DNA from 4 places in the Glutamicibacter sp. 363 genome. Region 3 is predicted to be linked to each of the others. Evidence: riboswitches for the same ligand, from Rfam matches in the RefSeq annotation. Region 3 holds a riboswitch; each other region holds the start of a gene.
What was found. Region 3 has a riboswitch for thiamine pyrophosphate ahead of thiO (glycine oxidase ThiO). Riboswitches for the same ligand answer to the same signal wherever they lie in the genome.
Positions count from the first base shown of each region.

Region 1: linked by a shared signal. The riboswitch ahead of thiM (hydroxyethylthiazole kinase) and the one ahead of thiO (glycine oxidase ThiO) in region 3 are both predicted to bind thiamine pyrophosphate.
Region 2: linked by a shared signal. The riboswitch ahead of thiC (phosphomethylpyrimidine synthase ThiC) and the one ahead of thiO (glycine oxidase ThiO) in region 3 are both predicted to bind thiamine pyrophosphate.
Region 4: linked by a shared signal. The riboswitch ahead of ACT3UA_RS14750 (ECF transporter S component) and the one ahead of thiO (glycine oxidase ThiO) in region 3 are both predicted to bind thiamine pyrophosphate.

Region 1 covers NZ_JBQSYR010000002.1:185,372-189,580, reverse strand. The annotation lists gene ACT3UA_RS02440 (hypothetical protein) at 1-1,308, shown strand, start outside; gene ACT3UA_RS02435 (GntR family transcriptional regulator) at 1,305-1,673, shown strand; TPP riboswitch at 1,708-1,802, shown strand; gene thiM (hydroxyethylthiazole kinase) at 1,792-2,586, shown strand; gene thiE (thiamine phosphate synthase) at 2,579-3,220, shown strand; gene thiD (bifunctional hydroxymethylpyrimidine kinase/phosphomethylpyrimidine kinase) at 3,217-4,209, shown strand, end outside.
Region 2 covers NZ_JBQSYR010000030.1:2,523-6,731, reverse strand. The annotation lists gene thiC (phosphomethylpyrimidine synthase ThiC) at 1-1,479, opposite strand, end outside; TPP riboswitch at 1,477-1,584, opposite strand; gene ACT3UA_RS15870 (MFS transporter) at 1,779-3,227, opposite strand; gene ACT3UA_RS15865 (MarR family winged helix-turn-helix transcriptional regulator) at 3,321-3,761, shown strand; gene ACT3UA_RS15860 (glycerate kinase) at 3,871-4,209, shown strand, end outside.
Region 3 covers NZ_JBQSYR010000022.1:70,828-75,036, forward strand. The annotation lists gene ACT3UA_RS13960 (ThiF family adenylyltransferase) at 1-36, opposite strand, end outside; gene ACT3UA_RS13965 (thiazole synthase) at 36-839, opposite strand; gene thiS (sulfur carrier protein ThiS) at 842-1,087, opposite strand; gene thiO (glycine oxidase ThiO) at 1,100-2,218, opposite strand; TPP riboswitch at 2,214-2,319, opposite strand; gene ACT3UA_RS13980 (GNAT family N-acetyltransferase) at 2,399-3,367, shown strand; gene ACT3UA_RS13985 (IS110 family transposase) at 3,736-4,209, shown strand, end outside.
Region 4 covers NZ_JBQSYR010000025.1:28,152-32,360, forward strand. The annotation lists gene ACT3UA_RS14725 (Na+/H+ antiporter subunit D) at 1-248, shown strand, start outside; gene ACT3UA_RS14730 (Na+/H+ antiporter subunit E) at 261-893, shown strand; gene ACT3UA_RS14735 (monovalent cation/H+ antiporter complex subunit F) at 890-1,156, shown strand; gene mnhG (monovalent cation/H(+) antiporter subunit G) at 1,156-1,569, shown strand; gene ACT3UA_RS14745 (DUF4235 domain-containing protein) at 1,633-1,884, opposite strand; TPP riboswitch at 1,959-2,077, shown strand; gene ACT3UA_RS14750 (ECF transporter S component) at 2,149-2,766, shown strand; gene ACT3UA_RS14755 (ATP-binding cassette domain-containing protein) at 2,759-4,209, shown strand, end outside.

The DNA.
Region 1 (4,209 bases), on a different contig from region 3:
GATCTGCTCGCCGCCACCGGTCCGGCACTCTGGCTGCTGTCGATCTATCTGATCGGCCTCTACTCCTGGCCGGCGTCGGTGGCGAATGTGCGCGCGGCCTCCCTGGAACCTCGCTCGATGATGACGCCGTTGCCTAAGGCCTTGAGTGCCGTCGCCGCGCTGGTACTCCTCGGCGCCGGTCTTACCCTGTGGATGATCCGCGACGTCACCGGGGTCCCCCCGCAATATGAGGTTGCCTCCTCGGACGCCTACGGAAGCACCTGGGTTTCGCAGTCCGCGACCGACGGACTGCGTGCGGCGGACCAGATGCTGGCCCTGTTTGCCATCAACCTGGCCTCCCTGGCGCTGGCCCTACTCATCGCGATGCTCTTCATTTTGCTGCGCAAACCGCTTGGTTCGCTCAGCCCCCACGATAACCAGGTATTGCGCGAAGTCTGGCTCAACCGGCTGCTGCGCACCTCGATCCTGGCCTTTGCCTCCGTTGGAGCCTCGTCGCTGCATTACAAGGCCTCGTGGCTTATGTCGCTGGATCGCACCATGTATCAACCCTGGCAAAACACCGCTAACGTGGCCATGCTCATCACCTTCATCGCCATGGCATTGTGGAAGCCACCGGAAAATTTTGCCAGAACCACTAGCCCAAAGCCTGCCTCCTCCTTTTTGCGGATGCGCGAAAATTTGTTTGCCATTGGATTCCTCACCACCGCGCTCACACTCATCGCACTGGCCTGCTCCTCCTCGCTTGTGCAGACCGAGTACGCGGACAATGCGCGCCCCGGTGAGAATGCCCCGCAGGCAATTGTGTCGCTCCTGGTGGTAGCCCTCTTGTTCTTGGTGCTCAATGCCGGGTTCCTGGGCTACCTGCACCTGAAGTCCAGGGGAACCCATTCACTGGCTCGGCACAGCGCAGACCTGCCGCGCTATGTCTATGTGCTCGCCGGACTCTTGCTCATCGGCGCCACATACCTGCTGATCAATCCACCATTCGAATATTTTTGGGGTCTAGTTCCGGTCAAACCGGTCTTTGCGCTGGGTGCGCTCCTCGCGTTGCTTGCCGCTACCGCCTGCCACATCTGGTGGGTTCGGCGTGCGGCCTTGCCTTGGGATGTCACCGTGGAGCAAGAAATTTGGTATCGCCAGGTTCACGAACTACGCGCCCTCCGTGTAGTCACCGCGGCGGCCGTCGCCATGCTGGCCTGGGGTTACGAGGCAGGTCCCTACGTTTCGGCCGTGGGGATCATCGTCTTCTGCTGCCCGGCAGTGATCATTTTGGCCCGCCCAGAAACTAGGGTGCCGCAGCGCGTATGAGCCAACATATTTTCGTGGACCTGGACGCGGCGGTTCCGCCCTATGAACAGATCCGCACGCAAATCTCTTCGCTGATTTCCTTGGGCGAGCTGCCGGCGGGAAGCAAGCTCCCTACGGTGCGGGCACTGGCCACCGATTTGGGGGTCGCTTCCGGGACGGTGGCCCGCGCTTACAAGGAACTCGAAGCCACCGGCCTGGTTTCCTCCCGGCGGCGTGCCGGAACGGTGGTGAACGCCGGAGCCGATATGGAGAAATCCTCCGGTGATCTGGTTCAAGCGGTGGATCGGGTGTGGGAGCTGGCCCGAGCTCAGGGAATCGACGAGGCCACCGTCAGGGCGCTGGTGCAACGCCGGGCGCGGCAATAATTTGTTCTTCCGCGGCTTTGGTGAGTACGCTCTAGCCAGTGACACGGGGTGTCGGATTCACCGACTGAGATGAGACCCGTCGAACCTGAACTAGTTCAAACTAGCGGAGGGATGTCGCATGACCCTGACTTCCGTTGCCCGGAATTACCGGCAACAATCCCCTTTGGTGTTTTGCCTGACCAATACCGTGGTCACCAACTTCACCGCGAATGCGCTGCTGGCCTCCGGGGCGGCTCCGGCCATGACCGACCTGCCCGGCGAAGCCGGGCCATTTGCCGCGGTGGCCTCCGCGGTCCTGGTGAACCTGGGCACCCCGAGCACCGAACAGCTGCGCGCCATGGACGAAGCGGTTCACGGTGCGAACCAGGCCGGCACCCCCTGGGTGCTGGACCCGGTGGCCGTGGGCGCATTGCCGGTGCGCACTGACTTCGCGCGAAAAATCGTGACCCAGCGCCCCACCCTGATCCGCGGCAATGCCTCGGAAATTCTGGCGCTGGCCGGGCGGAGCTCGACCGGGCGCGGAGTGGACGCGCAGGACACCGTGCACGCGGCCATCGAGGCCGGACGCCAGTTGGCCGCCGAATATGGTTCGGTGGTCGCGATCTCCGGGGCGGCCGATGCGATCATCGATGCCAAACGCACCACGCTGGTGCACAGCAACGGGATCGGCTTGACCGGGATTACCGGCGGCGGCTGCGCCCTGGGTGCAATCTGCGCCGGAATGCTCGCGGTGAGCGAAGACCCGTTCGACGCGGCGATCGCAGCCCACGGCCTGTACGGACTGGCCGCCGAAAAGGCCCTGGCCATCGGCCGCGGTCCGGGAAGTTTCGCCGCGGCCTTCCTCGACGAACTCTCGCTGCTGGACCCCGAGGAATTGCACAACCTGCGCCTTGAGGAGGCAAATAATGCGTGATCTGGGAATCTACCTGGTAGCCAACACCGAAAGCTGCCAGCCGCGCAGCACCTTGGAAGTCATCGAAGGTGCGGTGGCCGCGGGTGTGCAATGGGTGCAGCTGCGGGCCAAGAACGAGACCGCCCGCGAATTCTTCGAACTTACCTGCGCGGCGGCAGAACTCACCGCCGGCAAGGCCGAACTGCTGGTCAACGACCGCATCGACGTATTCCTCGCGGCACGGGCAGCGGGTGCCGCGGTCACCGGCATCCACATCGGGCAGAAGGATATTGCGGTGCGCTACGCCCGCGAAATCATCGGCGAGGGGATTATCGGGCTCAGCGCTTCCACCGATGAACAGCTGACCGGGGCCAACGCCGACGCGAAATACCTCGATTACCTGGGGGTCGGGGCGATCCGCGCGACGCCCACGAAGAAGGACCATCCCACCCCGCTGGGCATCGATGGATTCCTGCGGGCCAAGCGGCTCACCGAGCTGCCCGCCGTGGCCATCGGCTCGCTGACCGCCGCGGATGCCGCGGCGCTGCGCGACGGCGGGGCCGCCGGCATGGCGGTGGTCCGCGCGATCTGCGCCGCCGAGGATCCGCAGGCGGCCAGCGCCGAACTGCTGGACCGCTGGGAAGGTGCCAAATGAGCCTCAACATTCTTTCCATTGCCGGCTCCGACCCCTCGGGAGGCGCGGGCATCCAGGCGGATCTGAAGGCCATCGGCGCCAACGGCGGCTACGGCATGGCCGTGATCACCGCGCTCACCGCGCAGAACACCCTAGGGGTGGATGCGGTGCAGGCCGTCGACGCGGAATTCGTGGCCAAGCAGCTGGAATCGGTGTCCGCAGATGTGCGCATCGACGCGATCAAGATCGGCATGCTGGCCGATCCGCAGATCATCGCCGCGGTGTCCCGATGGCTGGAAACGGTGCACGCCCCGGTGGTGCTGGACCCGGTGATGATCTCGACCAGCGGGGACCGGCTGCTGGCCGATGGCTCGGCGTTGGACGCGCTGCTTTCCCGGGCGGAGGTGCTCACCCCGAATACCGCAGAGCTTGCGGCGCTGCTCGGGGAGCCGCCGGTGCGCGGCTGGGAGGAACTGCTGGAGCAGGCCCAGCGCCTGGCGGCCAAATACGAGGTGCTGGTGATCGCCAAGGGCGGCCACCTGCCCACCGAAAGCTGCCCCGACGCGCTGGTGGGTCCGGCCGGGGTGATCGCCTGCTATGACGGCCCACGCCACGCCACCGGCAACACCCACGGCACCGGTTGCACGCTATCCAGCGCGCTGGCCACGCACTATGCCCGCGGCGGGGATTGGGCCAAGGCCCTGGGCGCGGCGAAGGAGTACCTCTTCGCGGCGATTGCCGCGGCCGATGAGCTGCAGGTGGGCAGCGGGCACGGACCGGTGAACCACTTTGCCGGGCTCTTCGCGGGGCAAAGCGCGGATCCGATGGCCGATTGGTGGGAGCGGATCGCCGGGTTGCGCGGTGGAATCGATGAGCTTCAGTTCATCCGCGAGCTCTCCGCGGGCACGCTGGAGCGCAAACGCTTCGAGTACTATCTGGCCCAGGACGCCCTGTATCTGCAGCGCTATGCGCAGGTGCTCGCGCAGGCCAGCGCGCTGGCCCCGCAGCTC
Region 2 (4,209 bases), on a different contig from region 3:
GAACTGGTCATTCCAGCGGAATTCGAAGCGCGCCTTGCTCAGCGCATCATCCCGCGCCGTGGCGCCCGGGTGGCCCTTGGCGAGATCCGCCGCGTGCGCCGCAATCTTATAGGTGATCACCCCGGTCTTCACATCATCCCGGTTGGGCAGGCCCAGGTGCTCTTTGGGCGTGACGTAGCAGAGCATCGCGGTGCCATAGCGGGCGATTTCGGTCGCGCCGATTGCGCTGGTGATGTGGTCATATCCCGGAGCGATATCGGTGACCAGCGGGCCGAGCGTGTAGAACGGCGCCCCGTCGCAAAGCTCCTGCTGGCGTTCCACATTCTCGCGCACCAGATGGAAAGGGATATGCCCGGGGCCTTCGACCATCACCTGAACATCATATTTCCAGGCACGCTTGGTCAACTCCGCCAAGGTATCCAGCTCGGCGAACTGGGCCGCATCATTCGCGTCCGCGATGGAGCCTGGACGCAGCCCGTCGCCCAGGGAGAATGCGACATCGTAGCGGGAGAAAATCTCGCAGAGTTCGTCGAAGTGGGTGTAAAGGAAATTCTCCTGATGATGCGCAAGGCACCAGCCGGCCATAATCGACCCGCCGCGGGAGACCATTCCGGTGACCCGGTTGGCGGTCAGCGGGATGTAGCGCAGCAGCACACCTGCATGAATGGTCATGTAGTCCACGCCCTGCTCGCACTGTTCGATGACCGTGTCGCGGAAGATCTCCCAGGTCAGTTCGTTCGCTTCGCCGTTGACCTTCTCTAGTGCTTGGTAGATCGGGACGGTGCCGATGGGGACCGGCGAGTTGCGGATGATCCATTCACGGGTGGTGTGGATATCGTCGCCGGTGGAAAGGTCCATCACCGTGTCGGCACCCCATTTGGTGGCCCACTGGAGTTTGGAGACTTCCTCGGCGATCGAGCTGGTCACCGCCGAGTTGCCGATGTTCGCGTTGATTTTTACCAAGAAGGCCTTGCCGATGATCATCGGTTCGGATTCCGGATGGTTGATATTCAGCGGAAGGATTGCCCGGCCGGCCGCTAGCTCGCTGCGCACCAGCTCGACGTCGCATTCTTCGCGCAGGGCCACATAGCGCATTTCCGGGGTGATGACCCCCTGCCGTGCGTAATGCATCTGGGTGACCCGCGTCCCGGGGGCCGAACGCAACGGTGGTGCCGAGCGCCCGGCCCATTCGGCGCTCGCCGTGCCGCGGCGGACCGCGGATCTGCCGTCGTCGTGCAGGTTGCGTTCGCGCCCTGCATAGTTTTCGACATCTCCACGCTCACGAATCCACGACTCTCGAAATGGTCTCAGCCCGGTGGTCGGGTCGCTTCCCGGGCCGCTGGTGCGGTACACCTGCAGCGGTTCGTTCGGCTCGCCGTTGGGGGCATCTGCCAGCTGGATCTGCGTGACGGGAACCGAAATTCCCGCAGACTCACGGTAGGCAAGGGTGTGGGCAGGGTGCTGTTCAAATTGTTCCACTGTGGGAAACTCACTTCCTTCGCCGGCATTACCCGGACAGGTTCAACGGTCGCGGACGGCGCTAGCCCGATCTCAGCCCCTGCGAGGGCACCCGTGTGGTCTCAAACAAGGTATCACGACTGGCAACGTGGTCTTGCAAGGAAGACGAGAAACTTTAAAGTGAAAGGCTCCCGTTGGGCAATATCCAACGGGAGCCTTACGATCATCACTCGCACCTTCAAGGAGGTGTCTACGACATTACCCGGGGTTTCTATGTCAAAGCTGAGCATAAACTCGGCAATTCCGAAGAGTCGGGGCGACTACTTGTTCAGGCTGAGTTCCTGCGATGCGTCGACTTCGATCGCGGGCTTCTTCCCGGCGTTAGGAATGCAGGCCGCCAAGATGGCCGCGACCACGGAAATGCCAGCTCCAAGTATCAGCGCCATGCGGAATCCGGATTCTGACGGTAGTGAAGCTCCGCCGAAATCGGTGGTCATCTGGGCCAGTACCAGGCCGATGACCGCGGCGCCTGTGGTGGTACCCAGTGAACGCATCAGCGTGTTAAAGCCATTGGCCGCAGCCGTTTCGCTGCGGGGGACTGCGCCCATGATGATCGCCGGCATGGCGCCGTAGGCCAGTGCCACGCCACCGTTGATGACGAGGCTGGTGAGCATCAGGCTCCACGCGCTACTCATGCCCAGCAGGGTCAGTCCGTAGCCGACGGCGATGACCGAAACGCCAAGTACCAGCGTGAACTTCGGGCCTCGTGCGTCGGAAAGCCGCCCGCCGACAGGGGAGAGCACCAGCATCATCAGGCCGCCTGGAGCCATCCAGAGGCCGGCTGCGAGAATCGACTGGCCCAAGCCATAGCCGGTCTGCGACGGCAATTGCAGGATCTGTGGCATGACCAGCATGCTGGCGTACATTCCGAAGCCGACGAAGATTGAGGCGATATTTGTCAGCAGCACGCGCGGAATAACAGCGGTGCGCAGGTCAACGAGTGGATCCTTGGTCCGTGTTTCCCAAATGCCCCAGAGCAGCAGCGTGAGGGCGGCGATTCCGAACAGGCCCAGCGTCAGCGGTGCCGCCCAGCCCCAAGAGGAGCCCTTGGAGACGGCAAGCATGAGCGAGATCAGGCCAATGCCCAGCCCAATGGCTCCCAGCCAGTCGAAGCGCTGTCCGGCGGCTCCTGCTGGCAGGGCAGGGATGAGTTTCCAGATGGCGATGACTACCAGCAGCGTGACTACCGCGCTGCCGTAGAACAGGGCGCGCCAGTTGGCGAAATCAATGACGGCGGCTGAGATCGGCATGCCAATTGCACCTCCGACGCCCAGCGTGGCGCTGACCGTGGCGATGGCCGAAGACAGGCGTTCCTTCGGAACCAGGTCACGGAGCATGGCGATGCCCAGTGGCACAATGCCCGAGCCAAGGCCCTGCAGCGCGCGGCCGACGATCATGACCTCCACCGTGGGGGCCATGGCGCACACGATGGAACCGAGGATCAGTGGCAGCGCCAGGATGAGCAGCATGCGCCGTTTGCCAAAGAGGTCGCCCAAGCGCCCGGAAATTGGTACTGCCACCGCGGCTGCAAGTAGCGTGGCGGTGATGATCCACGCGGTGTTTGACGCTGAGGTGCCAAAGATGCTGGGAAGCTGCGGGATCAGCGGCGTGACCATGGTCTGGGTGATCGACGACGCGATGCCCGCGGAGGCGAGAACGGCGACGGCTAGACCTGAGCCGGGAATCCCGGCAGAGGTGGGTTTGGACACGAGAGCCTCTCAGAATGAATGTGTAAGATACATAAAATGTTCATAATACATGTTCGGGTATGATCGAATGAGTAGAAGTGGAGAATTAGGTACATGAAACGCCGCACAGCAGATATCGAGTATGAGCAAACGCTGCTCAGCCGCTACACCATCGCGCAGCGCCGAAGCGGTGATGGCTTGGATCGCAGCGTCTATCTGCTGATGAGCCGCATCGAAGTCCAGGGGCCGATGTCGATCGGTGAAATGAGCACGGTTTTTCTCCTCGACGCCTCGACCCTGCAACGTCAAACCACCACCGCTGTGCGGGACGGCTATCTCGAACGAATCCTCGATCCGGCGGGCAGTGTTGCGCGAAAGTTTGCCTTGACCGAACTGGGGCAGCAGCGGCTCACGGAGGTTCGCGAGCATTCGGTCAGCGCAATCGACCGCATTACCTCGGATTGGCCGGCCGAAGAAGTCAACAAATTCGCAGAACTTCTGCATAAGTTCAACGCGTCAATCGAGGACTACCGCGAACAGCAGGGCGGTAAGTAGTCGGCTACGCGTCAAGGGTGCGTAATGCATATAAATCAGCTCGCTGGTGCTCAAAAGTATGTATGCCTGCCTATATTCCCGGGATTCAAGAGCACCTAATGTTGAGTCCATGACACAGCGCACGCCAGCCGCGGCCCAACCACTAAATGTGGCAATCGTTCCGGACTCCTTCAAAGGCAGCGCCCGGGCCAGCGAAGTCGCGGACGCGATCGCCGCAGGGGTGAATGCGGCTGCTACCTCTGTGGCCCGTACGGTATCGATCACCGCCGTTCCCTTTGCCGATGGCGGCGAGGGAACCCTCGATGCGTTGATCGACGCTTGGGGAACCGAAGCGAAGGTCGTTGAAACAACCGATGCGCTGGGCAGGACCGTCAACTCGCGTTTCGGGTTGTCTGCAGATGGAACGACCGCCGTGATCGAGGCGGCGGAAGCCGCGGGATTGCCCCAG
Region 3 (4,209 bases):
TGCACGGCTGCGCGGCGGCATCGGCTTGGTAGACATCAGAATTCTCCAACGAGTCTTTGCATCATTCCCGCTGTCGGAGATGAGGCCAGCGCGAGATCGCGTTGCGGAATACGCCCGGCAAGGAACGCCGCGCGCCCGGCCCGGACCGCGTCGCGCATCGCGGCGGCCATCAAGGGCGCGTTTTGCGCTCGGGTCACCGCACTGGCGAGCAGCACCGCATCGCAGCCGAGCTCCATCGCCTTGGCCGCATCCGAGGCGGTCCCCACCCCGGCGTCCAGGATCACCGGAATCCCGGCGCGTGCGGTAATCGTTGAGATGTTGTGCGGATTCAGGATCCCCATTCCGGAGCCGATCGGGGATCCGGCCGGCATGACCGCTGCCACGCCGAGCTGTTCGAGCCGCATGGCCAGGGCCGGATCATCGTTGGTGTAGGCGAACACCTTAAAACCGTCGGCGACGAGTTCTTCGGCCGCGGCGAACAATTCGATGGGATCCGGCAGCAGCGTATGCTCATCGGCGATCACCTCGAGCTTGATCCAGTCGGTTTCCAACGCTTCGCGCGCCAGCTGGGCGGTGAGCACCGCATCTCGCGCGGTGAAGCATCCGGCGGTATTGGGCAGCGGGCGCACCCCGTTGCGCGCCAGAAGCTCGTACACCGATCCGGAACCGGCCGCGGCGAAATGGCGAATGGCGACGGTGGTCAGCGCGGTGCCCGAAACATGCAGGGCCTGCTCGAGGGTATGCATCGAGGTCGCCCCGCCGGTGCCGAGAATCAGCCGGGAGTCGAAGCGTTCCCCGGCGACCTCGAAGCCATCGGTGTCAAGAGTTAGCTCTTCCATCTTCAGCCTCCCTGAGCCGCGGTGACGAGTTCAACCCGGTGGCCGGGCTTCAGCTCGAAGTCATTCCAGCCACTGCGCGGGACAACTGCCGAGTCCACCGCCACCGCAACGCCTAAACGCGACCCGTCGCTGGCCCGTCCGTCCGTTCCGATGCTCTTTCCCAAGTGCGCCGCGAGCAGCTCGCGCACGGTGCTTCCCGCCGGCACGGTGGCCGCCTCGGTGTTGAGGATAAATTCGATCTGTTGCATCTTCTCTGGCTCCTAAAATGGTGTGCTGTTGGCGAGTTGCGCGCCAAACCTATCGAGTGAAACGCTGGTCAGCTGTTGTGCATCTGCCGGGTTCCCGAGCAGCAGCTCGGTCCCCAGCCGTGCGCCGAGCGGGGTAAGCAGCACCCCGTGGCGCGAATAACCGGTGGAAACCACCAGTCCCTCATCTACGCGTCCGAGCAGCGGCCGATCATCGGGTGTCGCCGGTCTGGCCCGCACGATCGCCTCGTTCAAGGTGGTGTCGACGATGCCCGGCACGAGCCTGCGCGCATTGTCCAGCAGGGCGTGCATTTCTCCCACGTTCACCTGCTCTTGGCCGTCCTCGCGGCTCGACGCGCCCAGCACGAGGCTTCCATCGGTGCGTGGCACCAGGTAGACCGGCTGCCGATGCACGATTCCGCGCACGGTGTGCTTGATCAGCGGCGCGCCCACCGGTCCTTGGAGCCTGAGGATGTCTCCGTAGACCGGGCGCAATGGCAGAGCCGGCGCACCTGCTAGCGCGCCCAACCCGTTGGCAAGCAGTACCTGATCGCCATGGATTTCTTGGCCAGTTGAGGTAAGCACTCCACTGGTCCGTGATCCCTGGCGCAGCAGCCGCACCGCCGTTTCGCGCACGATCGACCGGTCAAGCTCATCGATCAGGATGCGCAGCAGGGACCGCGGGTCCAGTTGCTGGTCTTCGGCGCAGCGGATGGCGCCGGCGATGCCGGTGGCAAGCGCCGGCTCGAGTTTGCGTGCCGCGCTGCCCAGCAGCCGCTCGGCGCTGAATCCCAGCGAGGCTTGCAGCTTCATGAGCGCAAGCAGTGCGTCCATATCCGCGGTTTCGGCGGCGACGACCAGCGTGGAGTTTTCTACGTACGCTGGTCTGCTGCCGGTGGTTTGTTCCACGCGGTCAATGAATGCGGGGTATTCCTTGGCCGAAGTGGCCATCAGGCGGTGAAGTGCGCCCTGTCCCCAGGTGGTTTCGGCGGTCGGTGCGAGCATTCCCGCCGCGGCGTGGCTGGCTCCTAGCCCAGGCGCCGGATCCACTAGCGTGATTTCGGCGCCGCGGGCGCGCAGTTCGAATGCCGTGGCAAGCCCGATGATTCCGGCGCCGACAATGACTATATGCACGAAGGCATTTCCTTCCTACGGCGGCATGACCCGCATCAGGTGTAGCGGTCGGCACATGGCCCTCTCAGCCCAATCGCTGTTGGGCTCCCGCGGAGTACTTGGATTATAAGCATGCCTCAGCTCACTTTGGCGAACTTCATGACTTCAACCTGTGCTTCTGCCTGTGTTTTACTCGTTGGCATGAGCGAATTCAGTGGTCCGGAGGATTTGTCTACCGATCATCGGCTGGCACAGGTTGTCATCGATGGCGAACGGCAACTGCTCTTGCCTGCCGTCCGCCGGGATCGGCAGGCATTATTGCGGCTGCTCCACGCAGATTTCGAAGAGGTTGGTGCCTCGGGCAGGTGCTATTCTCGCGCGCAGATTATCGAGCAGCTGTGCAATGAACCAGTCGTTGAATCGACTAGGGACGAAGTGCATGATCCGCGCGTGCGCAGGCTCAGCGATTCGCTGCTGATGCTGCGGTGGCGAACCAAGCCGGAGAACCTGAGCCAACGCACCTCGCTCTGGGTTCATTCGGCCCAAGGTTGGCAATTGCTCTTTCATCAAGGCACCGGTCAATCTGCGTCGTCCCAGATCAGCGGCCGGCGGCTCGGCGCCGCTGGGCAAACGACGGCATCTTTGCGTCCGCTTCGCCTAGCGGATGCACCGCAAGTCCTCGCGGCCTTCCTTTCGAGCCCGGATATGGCCCGGCAAGGCGAGGTGAGTACGCTTGCCGAGGCCGAAGCCTATGTCCGCATGTTGCTCGAATTCCCGGCCCGGCAGGTTCCGTTGGCCGTCGTCGAGAATTCTGCGCTCGTTGGCCTGGTGTGCGGGATCATCGATGAGGCGAACCTGAGCGCCTGGGTCTGGTATTGGCTGCACGCGGAGCATCGGGGCCGCGGGTTGAGCAGCCGGGCGTTGGCCGCCCTCTCGGCGGAGTTATTCTCCAGCTACCGCTTGCAGCGACTGGAGTTGGGTTTGCGCGTGAACAATCCGGCGTCGAGGATAGTCGCCGAGCGTTGCGGGTTCATTCTCGAAGGACGCGAGCGCGGCAAGTTCCTGATCGATGGCCAGCGGATCGATGTGTTGAATTATGCGCGGTTGCCCACCGATCCCATCCCGCCGATCAGTCCGCTGGAGTTTCGCGCGGAGGCGGCGGGAGGCTGATTTTCTTCGGGGCCGCAGCGGAACGGAATCGAGTAGGTGGGGGTGTCTAGCCCCCACCTCTCACACCACTGTGAGTCTTGTAGTGGCTGGTCTGGGATCAGCTGGCAAGGTAGGAACCAGGCCTCTCACTGCCGGGAACATGACTCATCACACTACTGACCCGTATGGTGTCATTGTCCGGAATTGTCTGCTCTCGGTGGTGGGCGGCCGGCACCTACCCGGCCCACCCCGGTAGCCTGATCAGAAGATTGTCCACCCAACAGGGCGTGACCCATCACAGTGTTGCTCCGACGGTGACCTCTCCCCGGACCGGTACCGGCCGTACGGCCGAAACCCTTGTCCGTGAAAAGAAGAGAGCACCGAGCCGCATGACTATCCTCCCCCAGAGCATCGCCAAAACATACTCCTACATCATCGGCGTGGACACCCACGCGAAAAAGCATGTCTACGCCATCATCACCAACAGTGGTGAACACCTCGAAACCCGCGATTTCCCCACCACCAGCGCCAGCATCAAACGAGCCATCGCCTGGGTCGACAGACGCACCGGTGGAGATGCCAACACCCTATGGGTGATCGAAGGAACAGCCTCCTACGGAGCGATCCTCACCGGCGCCGTCTCCGACGCCGGTTACACGGTCGCCGAAGCCCCCGGCGGCTACGCAAAAGCCGGACGCGGCGTGGGCAAAACTGATCCACTAGACGCCCAGAGAATGGCCGCAGCAGCGCTACCAGTGGACTGCGAAAAGTTACGTATTCCACGGCAGAACGACGGGGCCCGCGCCGCATTACGCGTACTGGTCACAGCCCGTGACATGCTGGCCGTAGAACGCACGAAATAC
Region 4 (4,209 bases), on a different contig from region 3:
AATCGACGCGGGTTCTGGAACATGCCGCGGCAGGCGGCGCCGAGTCCCCGCATCTGGGCAGGAAGCTTGCCCGCGAGTTGGAATCCGAGTCCCTGCCTTGGGGGATGCGCTACGCGACCGGTTCGCTCGTTGCCGCAGGTATCGCGCTGACCATTTTCGCCGGGCCGATCTTCGCCTTCTGTGAACGCGTGGCGGCCGAATTGATTGCACGTGAACCATTCATCAACGCAGTACTACCGTTGAGTTAGGAGGAAAGGCGCATGAAGGACAAGAACCTCAAACATCGTGACCAGCGCATCGATGATGCGCTGGATACCTCCGGTGTCCGTCACCGTGCCACCTTCAAGCAGGAGTGGCCGTTGCTCCTGCTGCTCATCTTCGTATGGGGTGCACTGTGGCAGGACTTCTCGGCCGGGAATCTATTGTTTGGCGCGATTATTTCGATCGTCATCGTGAATCTATTCCCGCTGCCGCCGGTGGTGCTTCCCGGACGAATAAACCTTTGGTATTGCCTGAAGCTCTTCGCGTGGTTCCTGATGCAGGTATTCGTCGCCAGCGGCCATGTGGCGCGAGTTGCGATAGTACGCCGTAAGAAGGCACGCAGCGCGGTGATCGCAGTGCCGCTGCGCACCGAATCTGACTTGGTAGTGATGACCGTGGGCCATGTGCTGACCCTGATCCCAGGTTCCTTCGTGGTGGACGTGGACCGCAGCAGTTCCACCTTGTACCTGCACTATCTCGATGTGAATAGCGATGCGGATGTGGAAAAGGCGCGAGCGAATATCCACGACATTGAACGCCGGTTGATCATGGCCATCGGAAGCCCCGATGAATACGAGGCGATCAAGAATGAATGCGGTCCGGATTTCTCCAGCAGGAAGCCCAAGAAATGATTGAAATAGCTGTATGGATTGGCGGAGTGATGTTGGCGCTGGCCTCTATCGCTTGCCTGTGGCGGGTTTTCAAGGGCCCCTCGATTCTTGACCGGGTGCTCGCTCTCGACGTCATGCTGTTGATCATTTCCAGTGCGCTGTGCCTAGACATGGCGCTGAACCGGCACACCGATTACCTGCTGTTCACGGTGGTTGCCTGCACCTTGGGATTCATCGGCTCGGTTACCGTCTCGCGGTTCGTATCGGATCAGAGGAACGCCTAATGGACACGTTCTTAGAAGCACTCGCTGCGCTCTTGCTGGTACTTGGTTCCCTGATGTCGCTGATCGCCGGAATCGGTTTAATTACCTTCCCGGATCTGCTTTCACGCATGCACGCGGCCACCAAACCACAAGTATTGGGCTTCCTGCTGCTCTTCGCCGGACTCATCATCCACTTGCGCAGCTGGGGACTGATCCCGGTCTTTGCTTTGGCCTGGGGATTGCAGCTGCTGACTGCCCCGGTATCGGCGCACATGATTGGCCGCGCCGGATATCGCACGAAGCACGTGGCGAAAGAAACCTTGCATGTTGATGAACTAAAACAGGTCATTAGCAATCATTCGCAGACGACCGGAACCACCGCAGCGGTGCCGCCAGCGAAACCTGCACAGAACGACGAGCCCGAGAGCACCTAGCTGCTGGTTAAACTTTGGTGGGGCAGGCCAAATGGCCTGCCCCACCAAAGGAATTCGGCAATGTTACTTGCTGAACTTCTTCATGGCCTTGTTGGTGCCGCGATCAGCCAGCACCTGGATAATCGATGCGACCACGGCGGAGAAAATGGCGAACCCCAAAGCCTGGCGCATACTCGCTTCCGCGGCTGCTTCCTTGCCGTGACGTGGCGCGTCGTTTCCGGTGAAGCCTTTCCAGACCTTGTCGACCAGTCGGCTTCCAAGCATTCCCGCTCCCATTGAAATTCCAAGGGTAACAAGCTTCTGCACTGAGTTCATGAGGACCTCGCATTCGCGTCGTAAGGTTTCGTTCTGTAGCCCAGCATACCTGCGGTATGGTGGTTGAGCAGTAATCATTCCGACAGGGGAGCGTCATGCCGTTCGCGGTGCAAGACGCTGAGAGTGCGATAGATCGCAGACCCTCGAACCTGCCCCGGCTAGTACCGGCGAAGGAAGTCGAGCATCTCGGATGCGGATCATGGCGCGCGATTAAACGCCCACCGGTCCGTGCATCTCCCCTCCTTACATAGGAGGACAAACCTTATGAACGTTGCACCAGCAACTAACCGTGCCAGCTGGCGCGTGGTCGACATCGTTGTGGCCTCGGTAATCGCGGTCGCCTCGGGCGTTATCTTTTGGGCTTGGAACGCCGGATACGGATTGGTCAGCCTTGCTTTCGTGGCTTTCCCACCGGCAAGCGCCTTCGTATCTGGCATGTGGCTTTTTCCCGCGGTGCTCGGTGCGTTGATTATCCGGAAACCCGGTGCCGCGCTGTATTGCGAGATCCTCGCCGCCGTCATCTCAGCCTTGCTAGGTTCCCAATGGGGATTAGCGGTGCTGTTCTCCGGCCTGATCCAGGGGCTCGGAGCCGAGGTGGTCTTTGCCGCAGTGAGGTACCGCCGGTGGAACCTGCCGGTGGCACTGCTTGCGGGATTCATGTCGGGAATTTTCGGCGGAATCGGCGAAGCCTACCTGCTGGGTTACTTCGCTGAGTACACCGAGGCGATGAAGCTGTTCCACGTAGTTGCCATGGGCATTTCCGGCCTAGTTATTGCCGGACTTCTCTCGTGGTTGGCAACCCGTGCTCTGGCGAAGACCGGTGCTCTGGGAGCATTGGCTAGCCGTTCGGCACACCTTGAAGGTTCGCTGCGCAGTGCCTGAATTGAGTTCTTCGACTACCGAAGCCACCCCCGGGCACCTCGGCGGTGGCGGCTTTGAGATCACGGCCGACAACTTTGGCTGGCACCATGCCGAACGTCCATTGCCGGCGCTCAGCGGACTGGACGTGCATATTCCTGCCGGGCAAAAGGTCCTGCTGCTAGGCCCATCCGGCGCCGGTAAATCAACGCTCTTGCACGCCTTGGCTGGAGTTCTTGAGATCGACGAACGGCAGCAGGCGACCGGCAAACTGCAGATTCAGCGACGAGATGCCTTCGCCCGAAGCTTCCCGGTCGGGCTGATGCAGCAAGACCCCGAAACACAGATCGTGCAGAGCCGGGTCGGTGACGATGTCGCCTTCGGCGCGGAGAATCTTGGAATGGCTCCGGAACTGATCCGGTCGCGAATCCCCGAGGTGCTTCGCGCGGTAGGACTTGGGAATCTGGACTTGTCGCACCGCACCCAGGAACTCTCCGGCGGCCAGAAGCAGCGGCTGGCCTTGGCCGGGATTCTTGCCATGGGCCCCGGTCTGATGCTTCTGGACGAACCAACCGCAAATATCGACCCTTCGGGGATCGAGCCGCTGCGTGATGCGGTGCTTGCCGCCGCCAATGACACCGGTGCGACACTGCTTGTGGTGGAACATCGCTTGCAAGCCTGGGCAGAGCACGTTGACCGCGTACTCGTCCTTGCCCCTGGCGGCGGGATCGCCCACGACCTCGAGCCGCGGGCGCTCTTTGAGAATGAAAAGATTCGCCGTGAATTAGCCATGGCGGGTATCTGGATTCCCGGCTACGTTCCACACACCGAACCTCTCCACTCACGCGAGGGCGAGGAACTGCTCGCGGCGGTGAAACTGCGCGCGGCGCGCCATGCACAAGCGGTGCCCACAGCCGAAATCAACTTGCGGCTGCGCGCCGGCCAAGCGTTGGTGATTCGCGGGGAAAATGGTGCAGGGAAATCCACCTTGGCGCTGACCTTAGGCGGATTGCTTGAGCCGGCTACGGGCAGTGTCGAAGCAAGCAGCAACCTGGCCGATGGGCTGAGTCCGCAGCCCTTCAGCTGGCGGGCAGGGGCATTGGTTGCACGGATCGGGTCGGTATTCCAGGAACCGGAACATCAATTCGTCACGCAAAGCGTCCGCGAAGAATTGGCATTCGCACCTACCCGGGCACGCCAGGCCGGGGTGGAGAACGAGAAGTACGCTCCAGCGCAGATAGCTCTGCGGGTGGAGGAACTGCTGGACCGCTTGGGGCTTGCCCATCTGGGCGAGGCCAACCCGTTCACGCTCTCCGGTGGCGAGAAACGCCGACTTTCGGTAGCGACGGTGCTGGCCGCCTCACCAGATGTATTGATCTTGGACGAACCGACCTTCGGGCAAGATGCCAATACGTGGCTGGAACTGGCCAACATCCTGATCGAGGCACTTGAATCGGGGATAACCGT